One region of the Rhizobium sp. BR 249 genome, then DNA from elsewhere that is predicted to be linked to it. Evidence: predicted binding sites of a transcription regulator. Region 1 holds the regulator's gene; each other region holds the start of a gene.
The links. The regulator LexA, encoded in region 1, represses DNA repair genes until DNA is damaged. The targets are predictions, from matches to a motif close to TGTTCNNNNTGTGTTCNG.
Positions count from the first base shown of each region.

Region 2: dnaE (DNA polymerase III subunit alpha) is a predicted target of LexA. The motif match lies at 2,511-2,528, and genes of this name have one in related genera.
Region 3: QD408_RS10460 (putative DNA modification/repair radical SAM protein) is a predicted target of LexA. The motif match lies at 4,136-4,153, and genes of this name have one in related genera.
Region 4: QD408_RS11530 (ImuA family protein) is a predicted target of LexA. The motif match lies at 3,779-3,796, and genes of this name have one in related genera.

Region 1 is NZ_JARWKX010000022.1:37,380-43,100, reverse strand. Features, by position in the region: gene lpxB (lipid-A-disaccharide synthase) at 1-41, shown strand, start outside; gene gltA (citrate synthase) at 72-1,361, opposite strand; gene QD408_RS20040 (ComEC/Rec2 family competence protein) at 1,653-4,076, shown strand; gene lexA (transcriptional repressor LexA) at 4,057-4,776, opposite strand; gene QD408_RS20030 (VOC family protein) at 4,975-5,721, shown strand, end outside.
Region 2 is NZ_JARWKX010000027.1:37,494-43,214, reverse strand. Features, by position in the region: gene dnaE (DNA polymerase III subunit alpha) at 1-2,274, opposite strand, end outside; gene QD408_RS22355 (DUF5680 domain-containing protein) at 2,791-3,255, shown strand; gene QD408_RS22350 (ABC transporter ATP-binding protein) at 3,272-3,955, opposite strand; gene QD408_RS22345 (lipoprotein-releasing ABC transporter permease subunit) at 3,970-5,274, opposite strand; gene proS (proline--tRNA ligase) at 5,290-5,721, opposite strand, start outside.
Region 3 is NZ_JARWKX010000008.1:204,513-210,233, forward strand. Features, by position in the region: gene carB (carbamoyl-phosphate synthase large subunit) at 1-1,388, shown strand, start outside; gene QD408_RS10455 (UdgX family uracil-DNA binding protein) at 1,444-2,898, opposite strand; gene QD408_RS10460 (putative DNA modification/repair radical SAM protein) at 2,898-4,130, opposite strand; gene greA (transcription elongation factor GreA) at 4,385-4,861, shown strand; gene QD408_RS10470 (glycosyltransferase family 4 protein) at 4,889-5,721, shown strand, end outside.
Region 4 is NZ_JARWKX010000010.1:31,161-36,881, forward strand. Features, by position in the region: gene QD408_RS11495 (pyridoxal-phosphate dependent enzyme) at 1-301, shown strand, start outside; gene leuD (3-isopropylmalate dehydratase small subunit) at 369-977, opposite strand; gene QD408_RS11505 (VOC family protein) at 1,113-1,535, opposite strand; gene QD408_RS11510 (hypothetical protein) at 1,632-1,865, opposite strand; gene QD408_RS11515 (HpcH/HpaI aldolase/citrate lyase family protein) at 1,979-2,884, shown strand; gene QD408_RS11520 (DUF1737 domain-containing protein) at 2,884-3,090, shown strand; gene QD408_RS11525 (metallopeptidase family protein) at 3,217-3,654, opposite strand; gene QD408_RS11530 (ImuA family protein) at 3,817-4,773, shown strand; gene QD408_RS11535 (Y-family DNA polymerase) at 4,814-5,721, shown strand, end outside.

The DNA of each region.
Region 1 (5,721 bases):
TGCTCGATGTTCTCGCAAATAAAAAACCCGGCCATTTCTGACCGGGTTTTCTTTTTGTCTTGTTGCAGCTTTTAGCGCTTCGAAACCGGGATGTAGTCGCGCTTCGGTTCGCCGACATAGAGCTGGCGCGGACGGCCGATGCGCTGTTCCGGATCTTCGATCATCTCGTTCCACTGCGCGATCCAGCCGACGGTGCGGGCGAGCGCGAAGAGCACGGTGAACATGGTCGTGGGGAAGCCCAGCGCCTTCAGCGTGATGCCGGAGTAGAAGTCGATGTTCGGATAGAGCTTCTTTTCGATGAAATATTCGTCGGTGAGCGCGATGCGCTCCAGCTCCATCGCCACTTCGAGCAACGGATCGTCCTTGATGCCGAGTTCGCCGAGCACTTCATGCGTCGTCTTCTGCATGATCTTGGCGCGCGGATCGTAGTTCTTGTAGACGCGGTGACCGAAGCCCATCAGACGGAACGGGTCGTTCTTGTCCTTGGCGCGGGCGATATATTCCGGAATGTGATCGACCGTGCCGATTTCCGTCAACATGTTGAGCGCTGCTTCGTTGGCGCCGCCGTGAGCGGGACCCCAGAGGCAGGCGATGCCGGCAGCGATGCAGGCGAACGGGTTGGCGCCCGACGAACCGGCGAGGCGGACGGTCGAGGTCGAAGCGTTCTGCTCGTGGTCGGCATGCAGGATGAAGATACGGTCCATGGCGCGCGACAGAACCGGATTGACGACATATTCTTCGCACGGAACGGCAAAGCACATGCGCAGGAAGTTCGACGCATAGTCGAGGTCGTTCTTCGGGTAAACGAAGGGCTGGCCGATATGGTATTTGTAGGCCATGGCGGCAAGCGTCGGCATCTTGGCGATCATGCGCAGGCTGGCGACCATGCGTTGGTGCGGATCGGTGATGTCTGTGGAGTCATGATAGAAGGCCGACAGTGCGCCGACGCAGCCGCACATGACGGCCATCGGATGCGCATCGCGGCGGAAGCCGGTGAAGAAGCGGCTCATCTGCTCATGCACCATGGTGTGGTGCGTGACGCGATAATCGAAATCCTTCTTCTGCGCGGCCGTCGGCAGTTCGCCGTAGAGAAGCAGGTAGCAGACTTCCAGGAAGTCGCCGTGTTCGGCGAGCTGCTCGATCGGATAGCCGCGGTGCAGCAGGACACCTTCGTCGCCGTCGATGTAGGTGATCTTCGATTCACAGGATGCGGTCGAGGTGAAACCCGGATCGTACGTGAAGGAGGCGGTGTTCTTGTAGAGTGCACCGATATCGATGACGCTGGGGCCGATCGTGCCGCTTTTAACGGCCAGGTCGACTGATTTGTCACCGATTTTTATTGTAGCGCTTTGATCCGTCATGCTGATCCTCCGAAATGTCGGTAGCGCCATAAAAGCGCCATAGGGGTTAAGCGTCCTCATCGATAGCTATATGATCGCGAAGCTAATGCCAAGTTACCGTGATGGCATTTTGTGCATTGCGGCATCACCTTTTAGGCACTGCAGCGATGAGCGGCGTGCATAGCGGAAGCCGATGATTCGACTGGTCTTTTGGTGTTCGCGATTTTCCCTCGTATTTCAATCGATTATCCTTGCAGGATTTGATGGGAGGCTGCATTCTGGCTGCCTTGGCGGGTGGTTTTCGGGCGGTGCATGCAGGGGTTGAGGACAGTCGAATTGCGGCCGGAAACAGGCGCTGGAGCCGCCGATGCCTCGGGTTTTGCGCCATCTGCGGTGCGGCCGGCAAGGACGCAGTCGGCGACGCCATTGCGCCATCGGCTGCCGGGCGCGGCTCGACGAGCGTTGCGTGCCGGCCTCCGCATGTTGGGCGAAGAGGCGGACCACGGAGGACTACTGCTGTTCTCACCGGTCTTCCTCGGCTCGGGAGCCGCCTTCTGGTTTCTCGCGGCATCGGATTTTCCGATTGTTACGTCGCTGATCTGCCTGTCGGTGCTGATGGTCGCCATCCCCGTCATCGGCAGCGGCAGGACGGTCTTGCGGGCAACGCTGCTGGCGCTCGCACTTGTGGTCTGCGGCATGCTTTCGGCGCAGTTCGAGACCTGGCGAGCCTCGACCGTAATTCTTGATTCCGCCGTGACGACGACGATAACCGGCCGTGTCGAGCGGCGTGAGGGCGACGATCGCGGGCGATGGCGCTACATTCTTGCCGTCACCGCCACCGAGGCGCCAACGCTGAAACGGCCGCCGGAGCGTGTCACGGCGATCGCCCGCGGAGCGGACGCTTCTTTCGAGATCGGCGACATCATTACCGGCAGGGCGCGGCTGACGCCGCCGGCAGGGCCGGCGCTTCCCGAACTCAACGATTTCTCCTTCGGCGCCTATTTCGACGGCATCGGCGCAAACGGCTACTTCTATGGTGCACCCGACAAGGTCGATGTGCAGGCGGGGCCGCAGGCCGCGGCATCGACATCGGAAGCGCTGCTCGAATGGCTCTACCGGCTGCGCAGTGGCATCGGTGATCGCATAAGATCGGTCCTGCCCGGCGACACCGGTGCGTTTGCGGCCGCCCTCGTGACCGACGAGCGGCGCGCCATCTCGAATGAGACGACGGAGGCGCTGCGCCAGTCCGGACTTGCCCATATCATCGCCATATCGGGTCTCAACATGGCGTTGTCTGCCGGCATCTTCTTCGTCGGCTTTCGAATGCTGCTCAGCCTCTTTCCCGGTATCGCCCAGGCCTATCCAACGAAGAAGATCGCCGCCGGCGGCGCGCTGCTCGCCGTTACCGCCTATTTTCTGATCTCCGGCTTCGCCGTCTCGGCCGAACGCGCCTTCATCATGATGGCCGTCATGCTGATCGCCGTCTTCTTCGACCGGCCGTCGATCAGCCTGCGCAATGTCGCGCTGTCCGCGCTGGTCATCATTGCCATCTCACCGTCCGAGGTATTGGGTCCGAGCTTCCAGATGTCCTTTGCCGCGACGCTGGCGCTGGTATCGGGTTATCAGCTCTGGAAGGATCGGCGCGTCCGTGAAAATGCCTTTCTGAAACTGCCGATCGTTCGGCCCTTCGTTGCGGTCGGAGGCTTCTTTGCCGGCGTCTTCCTAACTTCGTTGATCGGCGGCTTTTCGACCGCGCTCTTTTCGATCGAGCATTTTCATCGCCTGACGGCTTACGGCTTGCCGGCAAACCTCGCGACGATACCCATCATCTCCTTCATCGTCATGCCCGCCGGCCTGTTGGCAATGCTGCTCATGCCTTTCGGTCTGGACGCACTGCCCTGGAAGGTGGTCGGATTTGGCCTCGACCTGGTGATCGCGGTCGCAAAGACGGTTTCCGGCTGGGGTGGCGGCATCGGGATCGGCCGTTTGCCCGGCTGGTACTTCGCTGTTGCCGTTGCCGGCTTCCTGCTCATGACGCTCTTGCGCACGCGCCTGCGCCGTATCGGCACCGCCGTCATGACGGCTTCGACGCTCGTTTTGCTTGTTCTTCCATCCGCCCACTCGCCGGACCTTGTCATTTCGGAGGATGGCGGTCTTGTCGGGATCGTTGAGGCCGCAGCCATGGCCTCCACTCGCGAAAGGCCGCCGAATTTCATTTTCGATCAGTGGCAGAGAGCGCTGGTCCTGCCGACCCATCATTCGCCGAAGATGCTGGATGGCCCCGCTATCCCCGAGGCAGACGATCGGCGTCTGCAGCTTTCCCCGGATCAGCGGGAGGAAGCGAGGAGCGCGATGCAGGCGGCCGCGGCAAACGGCGAGGCCAACCGCTTTTCCTGCGTTAAGAAGGCCTGGTGCATATCGCGGCTGGCAAATGGAAAAGTCGTAACCGTCATCGACAACGCCGCCTATCTCGGCCCGGCCTGCGATGTGGGCAATATCGTCGTGACGCCGGTGCGGCTGCGGTTCGACCGCTGCCGTTCACGCGCGACGCTCTTCACTGGCGAGACGCTGCGCCGGACCGGTTCCGTCGAGTTGCGCTTTACGGATGACGGTCCGCAGACCGTCACCGCATTCAGCACGCTGTCGCGGCCGTGGATGCGCCATCGCGCTTATGATTGGCGCAGCGGGAGTTTTGCCGAATCCAGCCCGCCCGGTGTCAATGATAGCGGCGAATGAGGCCGACGAGCTTGCCCTGAACCTTGACGCGATCCGGCCCGAAGATACGGGTTTCGTAAGCCGGGTTGGCCGCTTCGAGCGCGATGGAAGCGCCTTTGCGGCGGAAGCGTTTGAGCGTCGCTTCCTCGTCGTCGACGAGGGCCACGACGATGTCGCCAGGGCTGGCGGTGCTCCCATTGCGAATGATCACGGTGTCGCCATCGAAGATACCGGCGTCGATCATCGAATCGCCTTTGACCTCCAGCGCATAGTGTTCACCATTGCCGAGCATATCGGCCGGAACCACGATGTCGTGGGTGTTGTTCTGGATCGCCGAGATCGGAACGCCGGCGGCGATGCGGCCCATGACGGGCACGGAGACCGAGTTGCCGTTGTCGGCGACGGGCTTTGCAGGAGCGGGAGCGGCGACCGGCTGGGGCTTGCCGAGGCTGCCTTCGATGACGCTCGGCGAAAAACCGCGCCGGGGCTGGATGCTGGGGCTGTAGGCCTCCGGAAGCTTGATCACTTCGAGGGCGCGGGCGCGGTTCGGTAGGCGGCGAATGAAGCCACGCTCCTCGAGCGCCGTGATCAAGCGGTGAATGCCGGATTTCGAGGCGAGATCCAAGGCATCCTTCATCTCGTCGAAAGACGGTGGAACGCCGGATTCCTTCATGCGCTCATGAATGAAAAGGAGTAGCTCCTGTTGTTTGCGCGTGAGCATCGACGTCAGACCCCGTGATTGAAACAAATCCAGAACAGACACTATATGTTCCATATGTGTTCCGCAAGTAGCTAAATTTCCGTAAAACTTCCCATCAACTCGTTGCGATTTTTATTTTCATTTGCGGGATTTGGCAGGCAAGTCTTGAATTGAGAGTGCGCTGTCGCACATCTCTTGCCATTTCAGGGAGAGGAACCGATGAACGAGCATGCCAAGCCGCACCCGCTGGATCATGTCGTGCTGCCGGTCGTCAATATCGATCTTGCGCGCGAGAGGCTCGGCAAGCTCGGTTTCACCGTTGCCGCCGATGCGCGCCATCCCTTTGGAACGGAAAATGCCTGCGTCTTCTTCGCCGACAAAACCTATCTGGAGCCGCTCGGCGTTGCGAGCGTCGAGGAGAGCGAGGCATCGGCGCGGAAAGGCAATGTCTTCACCGCCCGCAACCAGGCTTTCCGCTTCCGCTGCGGCGAGGAGGGGCTTTCGGCAATCGTCTTCGCCACCGAGAATTCCACCCTCGATCATAAGAAGTTCGCCACCAGGGGATCGAGCGCCGGCGAGATGTTGGAGTTCAGCCGGCCGATGAAGATGCCGGATGGTTCGGAGAGCGTCGGCAGCTTCAAATTGGCCTTTGCGGGCGATCTGCGCGCGCCCGATCTCTTCCTGTTCACCTGTCAGCGCATCAACCCGCTGCCGGCCGATCGTGGTGCGCTGGAGAAACATGCCAATGGCGTCACGGGAATTGCCGAGGTGGCGCTTTCAGCCCCGGAACCAGCGGCCTTCGGCGCCTTCGTCAGCCTTGCCGCGGCGCAATCGGCAGTCGAGAAAACCGGTTTCGGCGTCAATATCGCGGCATCGAATGCGAGAATCAGCCTGATGACGCCGGAAGGGCTTGAGGCCTATTTCGAGATCGCCGTCTCATCCGCCGAGCGCGGCCTGCGGGGCCGG
Region 2 (5,721 bases), on a different contig from region 1:
GGCCTGCGGCTTCGATACGCCATTCTTGACGGCGCCGACGACGAAGCGTTCGCGCTGCTGGTCCATCTCCGCCTTGATCTTCTTACCCATGGCGCGGCGCAGAAGGTCGGCTTCGCCAAGCGAATAGCCCGACAGGACCTGGGCGATCTGCATCACCTGTTCCTGGTAGACGATAACGCCCTGCGTTTCCTTGAGCAGGTGGTCGATCATCGGATGGATCGATTCCAGCTCCTCATCGCCGTGCTTGCGGGCATTGTAGGTCGGGATGTTCTCCATCGGGCCGGGACGGTAAAGCGCCACCAGCGCGATGATGTCCTCGATGCAGTCCGGCTTCATGCCGATCAGCGCCTTGCGCATGCCGGCACTTTCCACCTGGAACACACCGACCGTCTCGCCGCGTGACAGCATCTCGTAGGTCAGTTTGTCGTCGAGAGGAATGGCGGCGAGATCGACATTGATGCCGCGCTTGGCAACGAAATCGACGGCGACCTTCAATACCGTCAGCGTCTTCAGGCCGAGGAAGTCGAATTTGACGAGGCCGGCCTGCTCCACCCACTTCATGTTGAACTGGGTGACCGGCATGTCGGAGCGCGGATCGCGATACATCGGCACCAGCTTGGAAAGCGGCCGGTCGCCGATGACGATGCCGGCGGCATGCGTCGAGGCGTGGCGATAAAGCCCTTCGATCTTCTGGGCGATGTCGAGCAGGCGCGCGACCACCGGCTCTTTCGCCGCCTCCTCCTGCAGCTTCGGCTCCTCCTCGATCGCCTTGGAGAGCGGCGTCGGATTGGCCGGATTGTTCGGCACGAGTTTGCAGATCTTGTCGACCTGGCCGTAGGGCATTTCCAGCACGCGGCCGACATCGCGAAGGGCGGCACGCGCCTGCAGCGAACCGAAGGTGATGATCTGCGCCACCTGCTCACGGCCATACTTGGCCTGAACGTAACGGATCACCTCTTCGCGGCGATCCTGGCAGAAGTCGATGTCGAAGTCCGGCATCGAGACGCGTTCCGGATTGAGGAAGCGCTCGAAGAGCAGCGAGAAACGCAACGGATCGACGTCGGTGATCGTCAGCGCATAAGCGACCAGCGAGCCCGCGCCGGACCCGCGGCCCGGACCGACCGGAATATCATGCTGCTTGGCCCATTTGATGAAGTCGGAAACGATCAGGAAGTAGCCGGGGAAGCGCATACGCTCGATGACGCTGAGCTCGAATTCCAGCCGCTCGCGATAATCCTTTTCTTCGTAGCCCGGCGACATGCCGAGCGTGGCAAGCCGCATATCGAGCCCTTCGACCGCCTGGCGGCGCAATTCGCCGGCCTCGGCGCGCTCGGCCTCCTCGGCATCGTCGGTGGCGCCGGTGAAGCGCGGCAGGATCGGCTTTCGCGTCTTCAGCACGAAGGAGCAGCGCCTGGCAATCTCGATCGTATTCTCCAGCGCTTCCGGCAGGTCGGCAAAAAGCTTGGCCATTTCGGCCCGGCTCTTCAGGTAATGATCCGGCGTCAGGCGAAAGCGGCTGTCGTCGGAAACGATGGCGTTGTGCGCAACCGCCATCAGCGCGTCATGGGCGTCGTAGTCGTCGCGCGCCGGGAAGAAGGCTTCGTTGGTCGCAACCAGCGGCAGGTCATGGGCATAGGCCAGCCCAACAATTTTTTGTTCGTGCCGCTTGTCGTAGGTGCCGTGCCGCTGCAGCTCGACATAGAGCCTGTCGCCGAAGAGGCGTTTCAGCGCGAGCAACCGGACTTCCGCCTGGGCGGGATGGCCGTCCTTGAGCGCCGCATCGACCGGCCCGGTCAGGGCGCCGGTCAGAGCGATCAGCCCTTCGGTCCCTGCCTCCTCCAGCCAAGAGGCCCTGATATGGATGGCCTGATTGCCCTCGCCGCCGAGATAGGCGCGGCTGACGAGATCGACGAGGCGTTCGTAACCGGCGTCCGTAGCGGCGAGAAGAACGATCGACGGCAGCTTGATCACCGCCTGCTGGCCGCCGCGCTTTTCCGTTTCCAGCCCGTCTTCCATGTCGATCGAGACCTGGCAGCCGATGATCGGCTGCAGGCCCTCGTCCATCGCCTTCTGAGAGAATTCCAGCGCGATGAACAGATTGTTGGTATCGGTGATGGCGATCGCCGGCTGGCTGTCGCCGGTCGCCTTGTAAAGGATCTTCTTCAGAGGCAGCGCGCCCTCGAGAAGCGAATAGGCGGAGTGGACCCTTAGGTGGATGAAGCCCGGCGTGCCGCCGGTCGCCTCACCCGTTGAACCCTTTGCCGTCTCCGCCATGATATGCCTTCCCAATCACCCGAATGAATCGGACGCATTGTCGGCATTGAGGGCGATGATGTCCAGAAGAAGTCCCGCGTCCGAACCGCATGACTGCCATGCGATCCCCTGAAAACTTTAGATCGCGATGACGATAAGCGAGAAGCTGGCAACGAACATTGCGATGGAGGTGAATGCTGCGATATCACGGATCATGTCAGTCATTTGGCTCTCCTTTACTCGTTATGTTTTTAATTTGTTCCATATATGTTCGCATGTCAACAGGAATCTTTTCCTCCGTACTTGCGTTTGAAAAATGCCCGTCGCGTGCTGCGAATCGCGCGCGGCCTCGATGCCGGCGTTGAATATACCCGGCAACCGCGCCTGGCATTCCCAACCCGGGACGGATCGGCGCGGATCGTCCAATGTCGGACGCGTGTGCCCCAGAGGAACAAAGCGCCGCTCGCCATTTTGTTCTTCTTATGTTCTAACCGTCCTGTTATATCAATTCAGATGAGTCAGGGGAGGAGGATGATAATGCTCGATAGCGCGATGCTGCACGGCTTCATTGTCGAGGCCAAGGCCGCGACCTACGTCGGGGGTGGTGTGCCTCGCCTGCCCTGCCGGCCGGGTGCTCATGATATCGGCTATTTCAGCGGCGACTGGCGCTATCTCGACAGTTATTTCGGCGGCACGGATTTCGCCGGCCAGGAAGTGGTGTGGTTTGCCGATGAACCCATCTGGGCGATGAATTATTTCGGCTGCGTCATCGCGCCCGATCTCATCGACGGCAGTGCGGCCGGAACGGTGATCAAGGCGGCGCTCTCGGCAATGTATCGGGAAGGCCGGTTTCTTGGCGGAATGGAATTCGATCATCCACTCGGCCGTTATATCGACCGCAGCGAAGGCGGCTGCGACCGGTTCAACGGCCATCAATGCATCATGGTCGGCGGCCGCAAGGCCTATGCGCTCGACTATCGCGGCGGGCTGGTCATCCCCTGATCGCTGGGCCGATGCGCTAGAAGTCGACGATCTTGCCGTCCGAGATCGTCACGCGCCGGTCCATGCGACGGGCGAGTTCGTGATTGTGGGTGGCGATGAGGGCGGCGAGGCCGGATTGGCGCACCAGCGCCTCCAGCGCGTCGAAGACGTAAGCTGCCGTTTCCGGGTCGAGATTGCCGGTTGGCTCGTCGGCCAGAAGCAAGCTCGGCGCATTGGCGACGGCCCGGGCGATCGCGACGCGCTGCTGTTCGCCGCCGGAAAGTTCGCCGGGGCGATGGGCGCCACGATGGCCGATGCGCATGTAATCGAGAAGCTGGCCGGCCCGCTCGCCGGCTTCCTTCCAGGACAGCCCGGCGATCAGCTGCGGCATCATGATGTTTTCGAGCGCCGAAAATTCCGGCAGGAGATGGTGGAACTGGTAGACGAAGCCGATCTCGCTGCGGCGGATCGCGGTACGCTTCTCGTCGGAAAGGCCGTCGCAGGCGTGGCCATTGATGGTGACTTCACCGCCGTCGGGATGTTCGAGCAGACCCGCGACATGCAGCAGCGTCGATTTGCCGGTGCCGGAGGGAGCAACGAGCGCGACCATCTCGCCTTTCGACAGCGAGAAATCCGCGCCTTTCAGGATGGCGAGCAGCGTATCGCCCTGCCCGTAATGGCGCTCGACGCCGGTAAGCTTGAGAACGACGTTGCGTTTCATGAAGGCGGCATTCCTTATTCGTAGCGCAGGGCCTGCACCGGATCGAGCCTGGAGGCGCGCCAGGCCGGGAAGATGGTCGCGATGAAGGAGAGGCTGAGCGCCATGACGACCACCGAGATCGTTTCGCTGATATCCATCTCGGCCGGCAGCTGGCTGAGGAAATAGACCTGCGGATTGAAGATTACGGTGCCGGAGATCCAGGAAAAGAACTGGCGGATGGATTCGATGTTGACGCAGACGAGAACGCCGAGCAGCACGCCCGCAAGCGTGCCGACGATGCCGATCGCCGCCCCGGTCATGAAGAAGATGCGCATGATCGCGCCGGCGCTGGCGCCCATGGTGCGCAGGATGGCGATATCGCTGCCCTTGTCCTTCACCAGCATGATGAGGCCGGAAATGATGTTCAGCGCCGCGACAAGCACGATCAGCGTCAGAATCATGAACATGACGTTGCGTTCGACCTGGAGCGCCGAGAAGAAGGTCTGGTTGCGCTGGCGCCAATCGGTAATGGCGATCTGGCGGCCGGCCGCTTCTTCCACCTTGGGCCTCAGATTGTCGATATCGTCGGGGTTGTCGACGAAGAGCTCGATCGACTGCACCAGCCCTTCGGCATTGAAGTAAAGCTGCGCCTCCTCGAGCGGCATGAAGATGATCGAGGAATCATATTCCGACATGCCGATCTCGAAGAGGCCGGAGATCTTGTAGGACTTGACGCGCGGGCTGACGCCCATCGGCGTAATGTCACCATCCGGCGACGTCAGCGTAATCAGGTCACCGACGCGCAGACCGAGCTGATCGGCCATGCGGGTGCCGATCAACACGCCTTCACCGGAGGCATAGCCCACCATGTCGCCCGATTTGATGTTTTCGGAAATCGTCTTGAGCTTGGTCAGATCGTCGGCGCGGGCTCCGCGCACCAGCGCGCCGGTGCTGCCGCCGGCCTGGGCGGAGGCGAGCACCTGGCCTTCCACCAAAGGCAGCGCCATCTTGACGCCGGGCACGGCGGCGAACCTGCCGGCAAGGTCGGCATAGTCGGTGAAAGGCCCGTCGACCGGCTGCACGATCATATGACCGTTGATGCCGAGGATGCGCGAGACGAGCTCGGTGCGGAAGCCATTCATGACGGCCATGACGATGATGAGCGTCGCCACGCCGAGCATGATGCCGACGAAGGAGAAGCCGGCGATCACCGATATGAAGGCCTCCTTGCGGCGGGCGCGCAGATAGCGCCACGCCACGAGGCGTTCGAAGGTGGAAAATGGCTTGCCAGCCGGACCCAAGCCGGATTTGGAACTCCGGTCCACTGCTGCCTCTGCCATTTCGCCTCCGTTTCCTTAAGCCACGAACCTGTTGATCGCCGCTTCGATGGTCATCGTTTCGCGCGCGCCGGTCTTGCGGTCCTTCACCTCGACTTCGCCGTTTGCGACCGCACGCGGGCCAGCGATGATCTGGAAAGGCACCCCGATCAGGTCGGCGGTCGCGAATTTCGTGCCGGCCCGGTCGTCGGTATCGTCATAGAGCACATCCTTGCCGGCCTTGCTCAGCGCGGCATAGATCAGCTCGCAGGTATCGTCGCAGGCCTGATCGCCCGCCTTCATGTTGATCACGACGACATCGAAGGGCGCGACCGATGCCGGCCAGATGATTCCGTTGTCATCATGCGATGCTTCGATGATGGCGGGAACAAGGCGTGTGGGGCCGATGCCGTAAGAACCCATGTGAACGAAGTGTTCCTTGCCGTCAGGCCCCTGCACTTTCGCGCCCAT
Region 3 (5,721 bases), on a different contig from region 1:
GCGTCATCGTCCAGTTCGGCGGCCAGACGCCGTTGAAGCTTGCCGAAGCGCTCGAAAAGAACGGCATCCCGATCCTTGGCACCGCGCCCGATATGATCGACCTTGCCGAAGACCGCGACCGCTTCCAGAAGCTTCTGATGAAGCTCGACTTGAACCAGCCGAACAACGGCATCGCCTATTCGGTCGAGCAGGCCCGCCTGGTCGCCGCCGAAATCGGCTTCCCGCTGGTCGTGCGCCCCTCCTACGTGCTCGGCGGCCGCGCCATGCAGATCCTGCATTCGGAAGGCCAGCTGCAGACCTATCTGCTCGATACGGTTCCGGAACTGGTGCCTGAGGATATCAAGCAGCGTTATCCAAACGACAAGACCGGCCAGATCAACACCCTGCTCGGCAAGAACCCGCTGCTCTTCGACAGCTACCTGACCCACGCCATCGAAGTCGACGTCGACTGCCTCTCCGACGGCACCGACGTCTATGTCGCCGGCATCATGGAGCATATCGAGGAAGCCGGCATCCATTCGGGCGACTCCGCCTGCTCGCTGCCGCCGCGCTCGCTGCCCGTCGAACTGCTCGACGAGCTGGAGCGCCAGGCAAAAGCCATGGCCAAGGCGCTCAATGTCGGCGGCCTGATGAACGTCCAGTTCGCCATCAAGGACGGCACTGTCTACGTGCTCGAAGTCAATCCGCGCGCCTCGCGCACCGTGCCCTTCGTCGCCAAGACCATTGGCGCGCCGATCGCCAAGATCGCCGCCCGCGTCATGGCCGGCGAAAAGCTCGATGCGACCTTCGCCGCCTACGGACAGAAGCCCGATCCGCGCAAGCTCACCCACATCGCCGTCAAGGAAGCCGTCTTCCCCTTCGCCCGCTTCCCCGGCGTCGACACGCTGCTCGGCCCGGAAATGCGCTCGACCGGCGAAGTCATCGGCCTCGACACCGATTTTGCCCTGGCCTTCGCCAAATCGCAGCTCGGCGCCGGCGTCGAGCTGCCGCGTGACGGAACGGTCTTCGTCTCCGTGCGCGACGAGGACAAGGCACGCGTGCTGCCGGCGATCCGCATCCTCGTCGAACAGGGCTTCAAGGTTCTGGCAACAGGCGGCACCGCCCGCTTCCTCGGCGAAAACGGCATCACCGCCACCAAGATCAACAAGGTTCTGGAGGGCCGTCCGCACATCGAGGACGCGATCCGCAACCGCCAGGTCCAGCTCGTCATCAACACCACCGACGGCAACAAGGCGATCTCCGACTCCAAGTCGCTGCGCCGCGCGACGCTGATGCAGAAGGTGCCCTACTACACGACGATGGCCGGCGCCGAAGCCGCCGCCCAGGCGATCAAGGCGCTGAAGGCAGGCAATCTCGAAGTCCGGCCGCTGCAGAGCTACTTCGCGTGAAATCGGACAGCGCCATCGCCCGGTGGGTGATGGCGCGAACTCCGCCGGAATCTCTTTATCCGGCTGATGCGATAAGCCGCTGAATCGTCATCATATCCTCGCGAAACCGCGCCAGTTCCTCCGCCTTCAGCCGCTCGTCGGGAATGCGCAAGAGATAGGACGGATGCACGGTTACGAAGAGGGTGCGCCCTCCTTCCATCGCCATCGCTCTTCCCCTGACATCCTGCAGGCGCTCCTTCACATCGGTCAGCGCCGCAAGCGCCGTCGCTCCCATCGCGACGATCAGCTTCGGCTTGACGAGCGCCATCTCCCGATCGAGCCACCAGCGGCAATGCTTCACCTCGCCCATATTGGGCTTCTGGTGGATGCGCCGCTTTCCGCGCGGCTCGTATTTGAAATGCTTGACGGCATTGGTGATGTAGAGCCTCGACCGGTCGATGCCCGCCTCTGATATCGCCTGATCGAGAAGCCTGCCGGCAGGTCCGACGAAGGGACGCCCTGAAATATCCTCCTGGTCGCCCGGCTGCTCGCCGACGAACATCGCCTCCGCATCGCACGGCCCCTCCCCGAATACCGTCTGGGTCGCATTGGCGTGAAGCGGACAGCGCGTGCAGACAGCAGCCTCCGAGCGCAGTGCTTCGAGTGTGCCCGCCGGAGCCTCCGATTCTGCAGGAAGATTGCGCGCGGCCTGCTGCAAGCGGTCGTGAAAGGGCAGCGATTGCGTCGCTTCCCGCGCCGCCATCTCCTGCACTTTGCTTTCGGCCGATGCGATCAAGCCGGGAATGAGATCGGCTTCCGGCAGGTTCCTCCAGTATTTCTTCGGCATCTCCGCCTGCATCGCCTTCACCTTCAATCGCGCCGGGTTGAAAATGTTGGCGTAGTAGGTGCGCCAGAGTTCGTCCGTGGCATCGCTGAGATTGGGCTTTTCGCAGGGCTCGTCGGTGATCGTCAGCCGCTCGCCGTCCCAGGCCGCTGAGCCCTTGGGCGTGGCAATCAGCCAGTCCATGTCGTTGAAGCGCCGCTGGAAGAAGGGAGCCGTGCGCCTGACGATATGATGATCCGGCTCGAACCAGGCGAGGAACTTTCGACGCGCCGCCGCTACCGCGCCGACTTCCTTGAAACGGACGAAGGCCGTCATCTTGTGCGCGTCGCGCCGAACGTTCTTCGCCATCAGCCTGGCCCGCACGACATCCTCGTCGGAAGAGACTTCAAGCAGTTGCCGGTCCAGTTGCAGCCGCCAGAGCAGGCGGTAAAGCAGGGAAAACCGCGCCGGATCGGAATGGCAGAGAACCGTCTCCGCAAGCTCGATGAAGGCCGGCGGCACCGTCATCGGCTTGCGTGATGCCGCAGGCTCCGGCGGCATGGCGTCGCGTTGAAACGAAAGATCGGCCTCAGCACTTTTTTCGCGCCAATCGATCTCCTCGGGCAAGATGCCTGCGGCCGCCAGGGCGCGCGCGGCATCGCGCCATTCGCCAAGCTCTCCCCGCCCCGCAAGCACGACCCGGCGCATCACAGCAACGACAATTGTTCAGGCTGCGGCTCGAACATGGCGCGCAGGTCCTGGCGGTCGATCAGCCGGCGCGGCGACCAGCCTTCCGCCGAGATAAAGGCTTGGACCTTCTTGATCGAAACACCGAGCCGCGAGAGATCGTCGAGCCGGAGGCGGCGAAAACGGCGCGAGGAAACGATCGCCTTCACCGTCTTGGTGCCGAGACCGGGTACGCGCAATAACCGCTCGCGCTCGGCTTTGTTGATGTCGACGGGAAATTCAGCCCGGTTGGCAAGCGCCCAGGCAAGTTTCGGATCGAGATTGAGATCGAGCATGCCGCCCGCCTGGTTTGCGGTAATCTCGTCGACGCCGAAACCGTAGAAGCGATAGAGCCAGTCGGCCTGATAAAGCCGATGCTCGCGCATCAACGGTGGCTTGATGAGCGGCAGGTTCTTCGAAGCGTCGGGGATCGGGCTGAAGGCCGAATAATAGACACGCCTCAGGCCATAGCTGCTGTAGAGCCGGCCGCTGCTGGCAAGGATGGTCGCGTCGCTCGCCCCGTCCGCCCCGACGATCATCTGCGTGCTCTGGCCGGCAGGGACGAAACGCTGGCGCTTCTTCGTCTTCAGCGTCGGTTCGCCGGCCGCTTCGATCTTCAGCCTGAGATCCCCCATCGATCGCCGGATATTGGCCGGCTTCTTTTCCGGCGCAAAGCGGGTGATGCCGCTGTCGGTCGGCAGTTCGATATTGAGCGACAGCCTGTCGGCATGAAGCCCCGCCTCCTCGATCAGATGCGGCGACGCCTCGGGGATCGCTTTGAGATGGATATAGCCGCGAAAATTATGGGTCACGCGCAGTTCGCGGACGATGCGGACCATCTCCTCCATCGTGTAATCGGAAGAGCGAATAATGCCGGAGGAAAGGAACAGGCCTTCGATATAATTGCGGCGGTAGAATTCGAGCGTCAGCCAGACGACCTCCTCAGCCGTGAAGCGTGCCCGCTCGACATTGCTGGACGAGCGATTGACGCAATAAGCGCAGTCGTAGATGCAGAAATTGGTGAGCAGGATCTTCAGCAGCGAAATGCACCGCCCATCCGGAGCATAGGCATGGCAGATGCCGGACCCTTCGGTCGAACCCAGTCCTCCGCTTGCGCTCGAATCGCGTTTCACAGTGCCGCTGGAGGCGCAGGAAGCGTCATATTTCGCGGCGTCGGAAAGAATGGCCAAGCGTTCGGCAAGCGACTTCTTCATTCTTATGTTCACTATATGTTCCAATAAACGCAGTCAACCGAAACGATCCCGCCTCCGCCCATTTTTGGGGGTGCATCGCCCGATAGCGCCGCGGGTTGGATCTCGCCCATGCGAATTTTCTGGAAATCGGCCTTGCCGATCTGCTATAAGCACTTAACTAGGATTGTGGCACGGTTCCGAAGCTCCCCTTCGGGACCTGTTTTCTTTTGTGTGGGCGCCTGATTGCGCGGACGCAAGGAGTGAAGGACAGAAAAATGGTTGAAAAGGTACCGATGACGCAGGGTGGTTTCGTCAAGCTGCAGGAAGAGCTGCGCTGGCGTCAGCAGGAGGAGCGCCCCCGAATCATCGAGGCGATCGCCGAAGCCCGTGCTCATGGCGACCTTTCCGAAAATGCCGAATACCATGCCGCCAAGGAAGCCCAAAGCCACAACGAGGGCCGCATCAGCGAACTGGAAGACCTGACGGCGCGCGCCGAGGTCATCGACCTCACCAAGATGTCGGGCGACAAGATCAAGTTCGGCGCCAAGGTGAAGCTCGTCGACGAGGACACCGAGGAAGAAAAGACCTACCAGATCGTCGGCGACCAGGAAGCCGACGTCAAGGCCGGCCGCATCTCCATCTCCTCCCCGATCGCCCGCGCGCTGATCGGCAAGGAAGTCGGCGATTCCATCGAGGTCAACGCACCCGGCGGTTCCAAGGCCTACGAGATCCTCCAGGTTTCCTGGGGCTGATCGCCCGCCAGACACGAGATCCATCCCTTGCCGGACATTCGTGACGTCGAGATCATCGCGCCCAATTTCAAGCGCCGGCTCTCCGGCGTCACGTCGACCATCGTCCAGCTCATCCCGTGCCAGCTCCGGCTCGGCATCCGGATCGCGACGCTCGGCCCCGGCCTGCCGGAGGGCCTTCCGAAACTGAAGTGGCCGCAACTCGTCGGCCTCTGGCGCCCGCCGGCACGCCGGCGCCACCGCGTCTGGCACGCCCGCCGCAACAATGAGATGGCCGTCGGCATCCTGCTTCGCCATGTCCTGCGCATGCCGCTGAAGCTGCTCTTCACCTCGGCCGCGCAACGCCGCCACACCGCCTATACGAAATGGCTGATCCGCCGCATGGACGCGGTGATCGCAACCAGCGACCGGTCCGGCTCCTTCCTCGAGGTGCCCCACACCGTCATCCAGCACGGCGTCGACCTCTCCCTGTTCCACCCGCCGGAAACGGCCGAGGACGGCATCGCTGCGACCGGCCTGCCCGGCCGCTATCTCGTCGGCTGCTTCGGCCGCGTGCGCCATCAGAAGGGCACCGATCTCTTCGTTCAGGCGATGATCGAACTCCTGCCGCAGCACCCGGAATGGACGGCCATCGTCTCCGGCCGGGTGACGGCGGAGCACGTGGGCTTTGGCGAAAAGCTCAAGGCCGATGTCGCCGCCGCCGGCCTCAGCGACCGCATTCTCTTCCTTGGCGAAGTGCCTGATATCAAGGTCTGGTATCGCCGGCTGACGCTTTACGTCGCCCCTTCCCGCAACGAAGGCTTCGGTCTGACACCGCTCGAAGCCATGGCCTCGCGGACCGCCGTGGTGGCGTCGGATGCGGG
Region 4 (5,721 bases), on a different contig from region 1:
CGCCATCACCTCGATTGCCAATTCGCTCGGCGCGCGGCAGGTGGCCCAGCATGTCTTCGAGCTGCCGAAACGGCATCCGATCGAAAGCGTTGTCGTCAGTGACGCCGATGCCGTGGCCGCCTGCCTGAAATTTGCCGATGCGCATCGCATCCTGGTCGAGCCGGCCTGCGGTGCGGCCCTTGCCGTTGCCGATGTGCATGCCGGCCTGCTTCAGCGCTTCGACAATCCGCTGATCGAAGTCTGCGGCGGCATCGGCGTGTCGCTCGAAAAGCTGAGGCTTTGGAAAGAGAAGTTTCTCTGATCCGGAAGGGCGCTGTAAAGAAAAAGCCGGGCGAAAGCCCGGCTTGATCGATAATCCATTGGGTGGCTCAGGCGGCCCAGGGATGCGAAGCGGCGTTCTTCTTCTCGAACTCGTCGATCGCCTTGCCCTTTTCCATGGTCAGGCCGATATCGTCGAGGCCGTTCAGCAGGCAGTGGCGCTTGAACTCGTCGAGATCGAACTTGATCGAGCCGCCATCGGGACCGGTGATTTCGAGGTTTTCGAGGTCGACCGTCAGAATAGCGTTGGAGCCGCGCGAGGCGTCGTCCATCAGCTTATCGAGATCTTCCTGGCTGACCTTGATCGGCAGGATGCCGTTCTTGAAGCAGTTGTTGTAGAAAATGTCGGCGAAGCTGGTGGAGATCACGCAGCGGATGCCGAAATCGAGCAGCGCCCACGGAGCATGCTCACGCGAGGAGCCGCAGCCGAAATTGTCGCCGGCGACCAGGATCTTGGCATCGCGGTAGGCGGCTTTGTTCAGCACGAAATCGGCGTTTTCGGAGCCGTCTTCGTTGTAACGGGCTTCGGCGAAAAGGCCCTTGCCGAGACCGGTGCGCTTGATGGTCTTCAGATAGTCCTTCGGAATGATCATGTCGGTGTCGATGTTGACGACCGGCAGAGGCGCTGCAACGCCCGTGAGCTTCACGAATTTATCCATGACCCATGCTCCATTTCAGCAAAACGTACTTTCCTGAATGTGCATCTAGTCCAGTTTTTCGCTGAAATGAAGGAGAATCTTTCTAAAATGGCGGCCACGCGACGTTTCGCGCGGCCCGCCCATCGCTTGTGTCCATTACTTGGTGGGTGCGTTGAGGCCCCAGAGGACGCCGAAGGGATCACGAAGCTGGCCGTAGCGGTCGCCCCAGAACATCAGCTCGATAGGCATGATGACTTCGGCGCCGGCAGCCACGGCCCGCTCCCACCAGAAATCGATATCGTCGATGACAAGCTGGATGGCGAAGCCTTCATGGCCTTTGAAGGGATGGCCGTATTCGGGATAGGCATCCGCCAGCATGAGGGAGCTGCCGTTGATATAGAGGTGCACATGCATCGTGCGGCCGCTCTCGTCGACCGGCACCCTATGCGCTTCTTCGGCGCCGAAGGCTTTCTTGTAGAATTCCGCGGCTTTTACCGCGCCGTCGACCGTCAGGTAGGGCAGCAGGCCATTCTTGACCGGCGGCATTTTGACCGGATTGCTTTCCGTATCCATGCTCATCCTCCATCGTTTTTGAGCGCCGGCTGAATGCCTGGCTGCTTCAAAGACGTATCATGGAAGCATGATCCGACAGTGTCGGTCAGTTTTTTAAGCGGCTTAGAGATCGATAATCGTGCCGCGGCCGTCGTTCCAGATGCGCATCTCCGGCTTACCGTTGTTTGCCTTGGCGCGCACCGGGGCGGGCTTCATCTTCATCGAAAGCGCGCGGCCGACCATGAGCACGGTCAGAATACCGCCGACGGCGAGCGTCACCGAGAAGGTGAGAAGCAGCATGGCCACGAAAAAGGTGGCGCCGGCAAGCATGATGAAGATGGAGCGAATGTTCTGCATTGGTTTTAGACCTTTCTTCGGAAAGGAATGTGGTCCTTCTTTTTCTTCTCTGCAAGGCAAGCATGGCTTTTTGTTGTCTTGCCGGATTTTGCGAAGCTTGGCACTAATTGCTGATGAGCCGAACCATACCTCTCCGTTCCCTGCGTCTACGCCGCTCGGTGTTGAGCGTGCCCGCCATCAACGCGCGGGCGCTCGAAAAGAGCCATTCCCTTGATTGCGATGCCGTTATTTTCGATCTGGAGGATTCCGTCGCGCCCGAAAAGAAGGAAGAAGCGCGAGAAAATTTGAGACGTTTTTTTGCCGGGCCGCCTCCGGAGGGCAAGGAAAGGATCATCCGCATCAATTCTTTGTCATCCGAATTCGGGCCGGCGGATCTCGATCTGGTCAAGGACGTTTCGCCCGATGCCGTTCTGCTGCCGAAAGTGGACGAGCCGCAGGATGTCAGGGCGATTGGCGATCTACTGGCGGAAGCGGACGCTCCGGAGGAATTGCGTATCTGGGCGATGATCGAGACGCCGCGCGGCGTGCTGAATGTCGGGGCAATCGCCGAAGCCGGCCGCACGCCGGGATCGCGGCTCGATTGCCTCGTCGTCGGCCTCAACGACCTACGCAAGGAAACGGGCGTCTTGCCGCAGCCGGGGCGGACCTATCTCGTGCCCTGGCTGATGCAGGTCATCCTGGCGGTCAAGGCCTACGGGCTCGATGCACTCGACAGCGTCTTCAACGATTTCCGCGATGGCGAAGGCTTCGATGCCGAATGCGGACAGGGCCGCGCCATGGGTTTTGCCGGCAAGATGCTGATCCACCCCTCGCAGATTGAAGCCGCCAACCGGCGTTTCGGGCCGAGCGCGGAGGAGATCGCGGAAGCCGAAGAAATCATATCAGCCTTTGCCGATCCGGCTGCCCAAGGCCTCAACGTCATCAATGCGAACGGGCGGATGATCGAGCGGCTGCATCTTGTCCAGGCCGAAGCTCTGGTTCATAAATTGCGCCTGATTTCCGCAAGAAAGCCCGCCTGATGAAACTCTACCGCTTCCTGACTGGTCCCGACGACGCTTCCTTCTGTCACAAGGTCACCGCCGCCCTCAACAAGGGCTGGTCGCTGGAAGGTTCGCCGACCTATGCCTTCAATGCCGCAACCGGCGCGATGCAATGCGGCCAGGCGGTCGTCAAGACTGTCGAAGGCAAGGATTACGATCCTGAGATGAAGCTTTCCGAGCAATAGCACCTTCTGCCGAACGCGCGGTTTAAAGCATGTCGCGCAAAAGTGTGCAGCGGTTTTGCGGCAACGACATGCGTAAAAACAAAGAGCTAAAGCGCAAGGAGCGAATCTAAAAGATCGCGACGCGCTTTAGCGCTCGGTGGCTTCCTCGGCGCTTGCCTCGATCCGCTCCATGTCCTCGTCGCTCAGCCCGAAATGGTGGCCGATCTCATGGATCAGGACATGGGTGATGATATCGCCGAGCGTCTCGTCGTTTTCGGCCCAGTAGTCGAGGATGGGACGGCGATAGAGGCGGATGCGGTTCGGCATCTCGCCGGTTTCCACCGTGAAGCGTTCGGAAATGCCCCTGCCCTCGAAAAGACCGAGCAGATCGAAAGGCGTTTCCAGCGCCATGTCCTCGAAAACGTCGTCATCGGGAAAATCCTCGATCTCGATCGTGAGGTTGGTCGTCAGCCGGCGGAATTCATCCGGCAAATGGCTGTAAGCCTCCATGGCCAGCGACTCGAAAGTGCTGATCGTCGGCGCATGGCGGTCTCGCCAATCATCGCTCTGGTCTATGCGGGCCATGAATATTCCTTCCTTTGCGGGCCCATATAGAACCTTTATCGCCGTTTTTCGAGTGTGGAATCAAAGGCAGGAATAAATTCATATAAAATGGTTGTTGACTCTTCTCCGGCTCTCTGGAATCCATAAGAACATAACAGGAACAAGACGGATCGGAGTAACGCCATGGCGCAGAACGCCCTGGCGCGCGAGCGGCTTTTTGCGCTCCGCGAAACCATCGCCAAACTGGAAGGAAAACCCGCGCCGGCGCTTGCGGCAGCGGAGCGGGAAGCCTTGGCATCGGGCAAGGAGACGAGGCAGGCTGCGCAGTGCAATGGCCGCGGACTTCGGCTGCCGTTCGGCGTGACCTTACTCGACGAAGCGATGGAAGGTGGCCTGCCGCTCGATGCGATTACGGAAATCCGTTCCAGCCTTCTTCGGAATGCCGGGGCTGCCTGCGGCTTCGCGCTCGCCGCTGCGGCTCTGTTGCAGCGGCTGGAGGAGAATGACGGCCATCGTTCGCCGATACTCTGGATCGGCGATACGATCTCGACCATGGAGGCCGGTCTTCCCTATGCGGTGGGCCTGCAGGATTTCGGCCTGCGGCCGGACTGTTTCCTGTTTGCTTTGCCGCGCAAGCTCGAAGAGGCGCTCTGGCTTGCGGAAAGCGCGGTGGAAAGTGGCGCCTTTTCGGTCGTCATCCTGGAGATCAGGGGCAATCCTGCGCATTTCGGCCTGACCGAGAGCCGGCGGCTCGGTCTGCGCGCCAAGGCGGTCGGCCGCCCGCTCTTCCTGCTTCGGCAGGCGGGGGAGGAGGAGGCAAGCAGCGCCGTCTTCCGCCTGCTGGCCGAACCCGCGCCATCCGGCATGCGGTCCCTGCCGAATGGATCGCGGCTTGCCGGCAGCATCGGCAATCCGGTTTTTCGTCTCAGCCTGGAGAAGAGCCACAACCCGGCTCCGCTCTCCCTTCTTCTGGAGTGGAACCCCCATGAACGTCAGTTTTTCCCCATCGGCGAACCAAGGCACGCTCTTACTCCAGACGAGCGGTCAGCGTATCCTGGCGCTCAGTTTCCCGCATCTACCGACAGACAGGATCGCCCGCAAAAAATGGGGACTTTCCTGGCGTTCGAAAGGGCGTCCTGAAGCCGCGCCGATCGTCTGTGCCGGAAAGCACGAGAATGCCATGCGGCTGACGGCGCTTGATGAGGCCGCGGAAGCCTTCGGCCTGAAGAAGGGCCAGGGTGTCGCGGAAGCCCGCGCCATGCATCCGAAGCTCGATATCGTCGAGGAAGATCCGGCCGCCGACGCGCGGCTGCTCGAAGCCATCGCCGACTGGTGCGACCGCTATACGCCTTTGGTGGCGATCGACGGACGGGACGGGCTCTTCCTCGACATCAGCGGCTGCACCCATCTCTTCGGCGGCGAGAGAGCGCTGCTGAGGGATATTCTCATGCGGCTTTTCCATATGGGGCTGGATGTGCGCGGTTCGATCTCCTCTTCCCCCGGTCTTTCCTCGGCCGTCTCCCGCTTCGGCAATGGCGGCGTCGTCGAAGACGAGGAGATGGAGGATGTGCTGGCGCCGTTGCCGGTTGCCGCACTTCGGTTGAACGAAGAGATCGTGGCATCGCTGAAGAAGCTCGGGCTGAAATATATCGGCGATGTCATGAACGCGCCGCGGGCGCCGTTGACCCGTCGTTTCGGGGCAAGCCTGCTTCTGCGGCTCGACCAGGCGCTTGGACATGACGAGGAACCGGTTTCGCCGCGGCTGCCTGTTGCCAGCCTGTCGGCCGAGCGGCGCCTGGCCGAACCGATCGGCACGGAGGAGGATATTCTCGCCCTTGCCGGCCAGGTCGCCATGTCGTTGAAACCATCCCTGGAAGCGCGCGGCGCCGGCGGCCGCGCCTTCGAACTCGTGCTCTTTCGGGTCGACGGCAGGGTTTTCCGGATTGCCGTCGGCGCTTCGCGGCCGCTCAGGGAGCCGAAGCGGATCGCGGATCTCTTTTCCCAGCGTCTGCAGGCTATTCATGACGATCTCGATGCCGGCTACGGTTTCGAGATCCTGCGGCTGAATGTCGTGCGTCATGAGCCCTT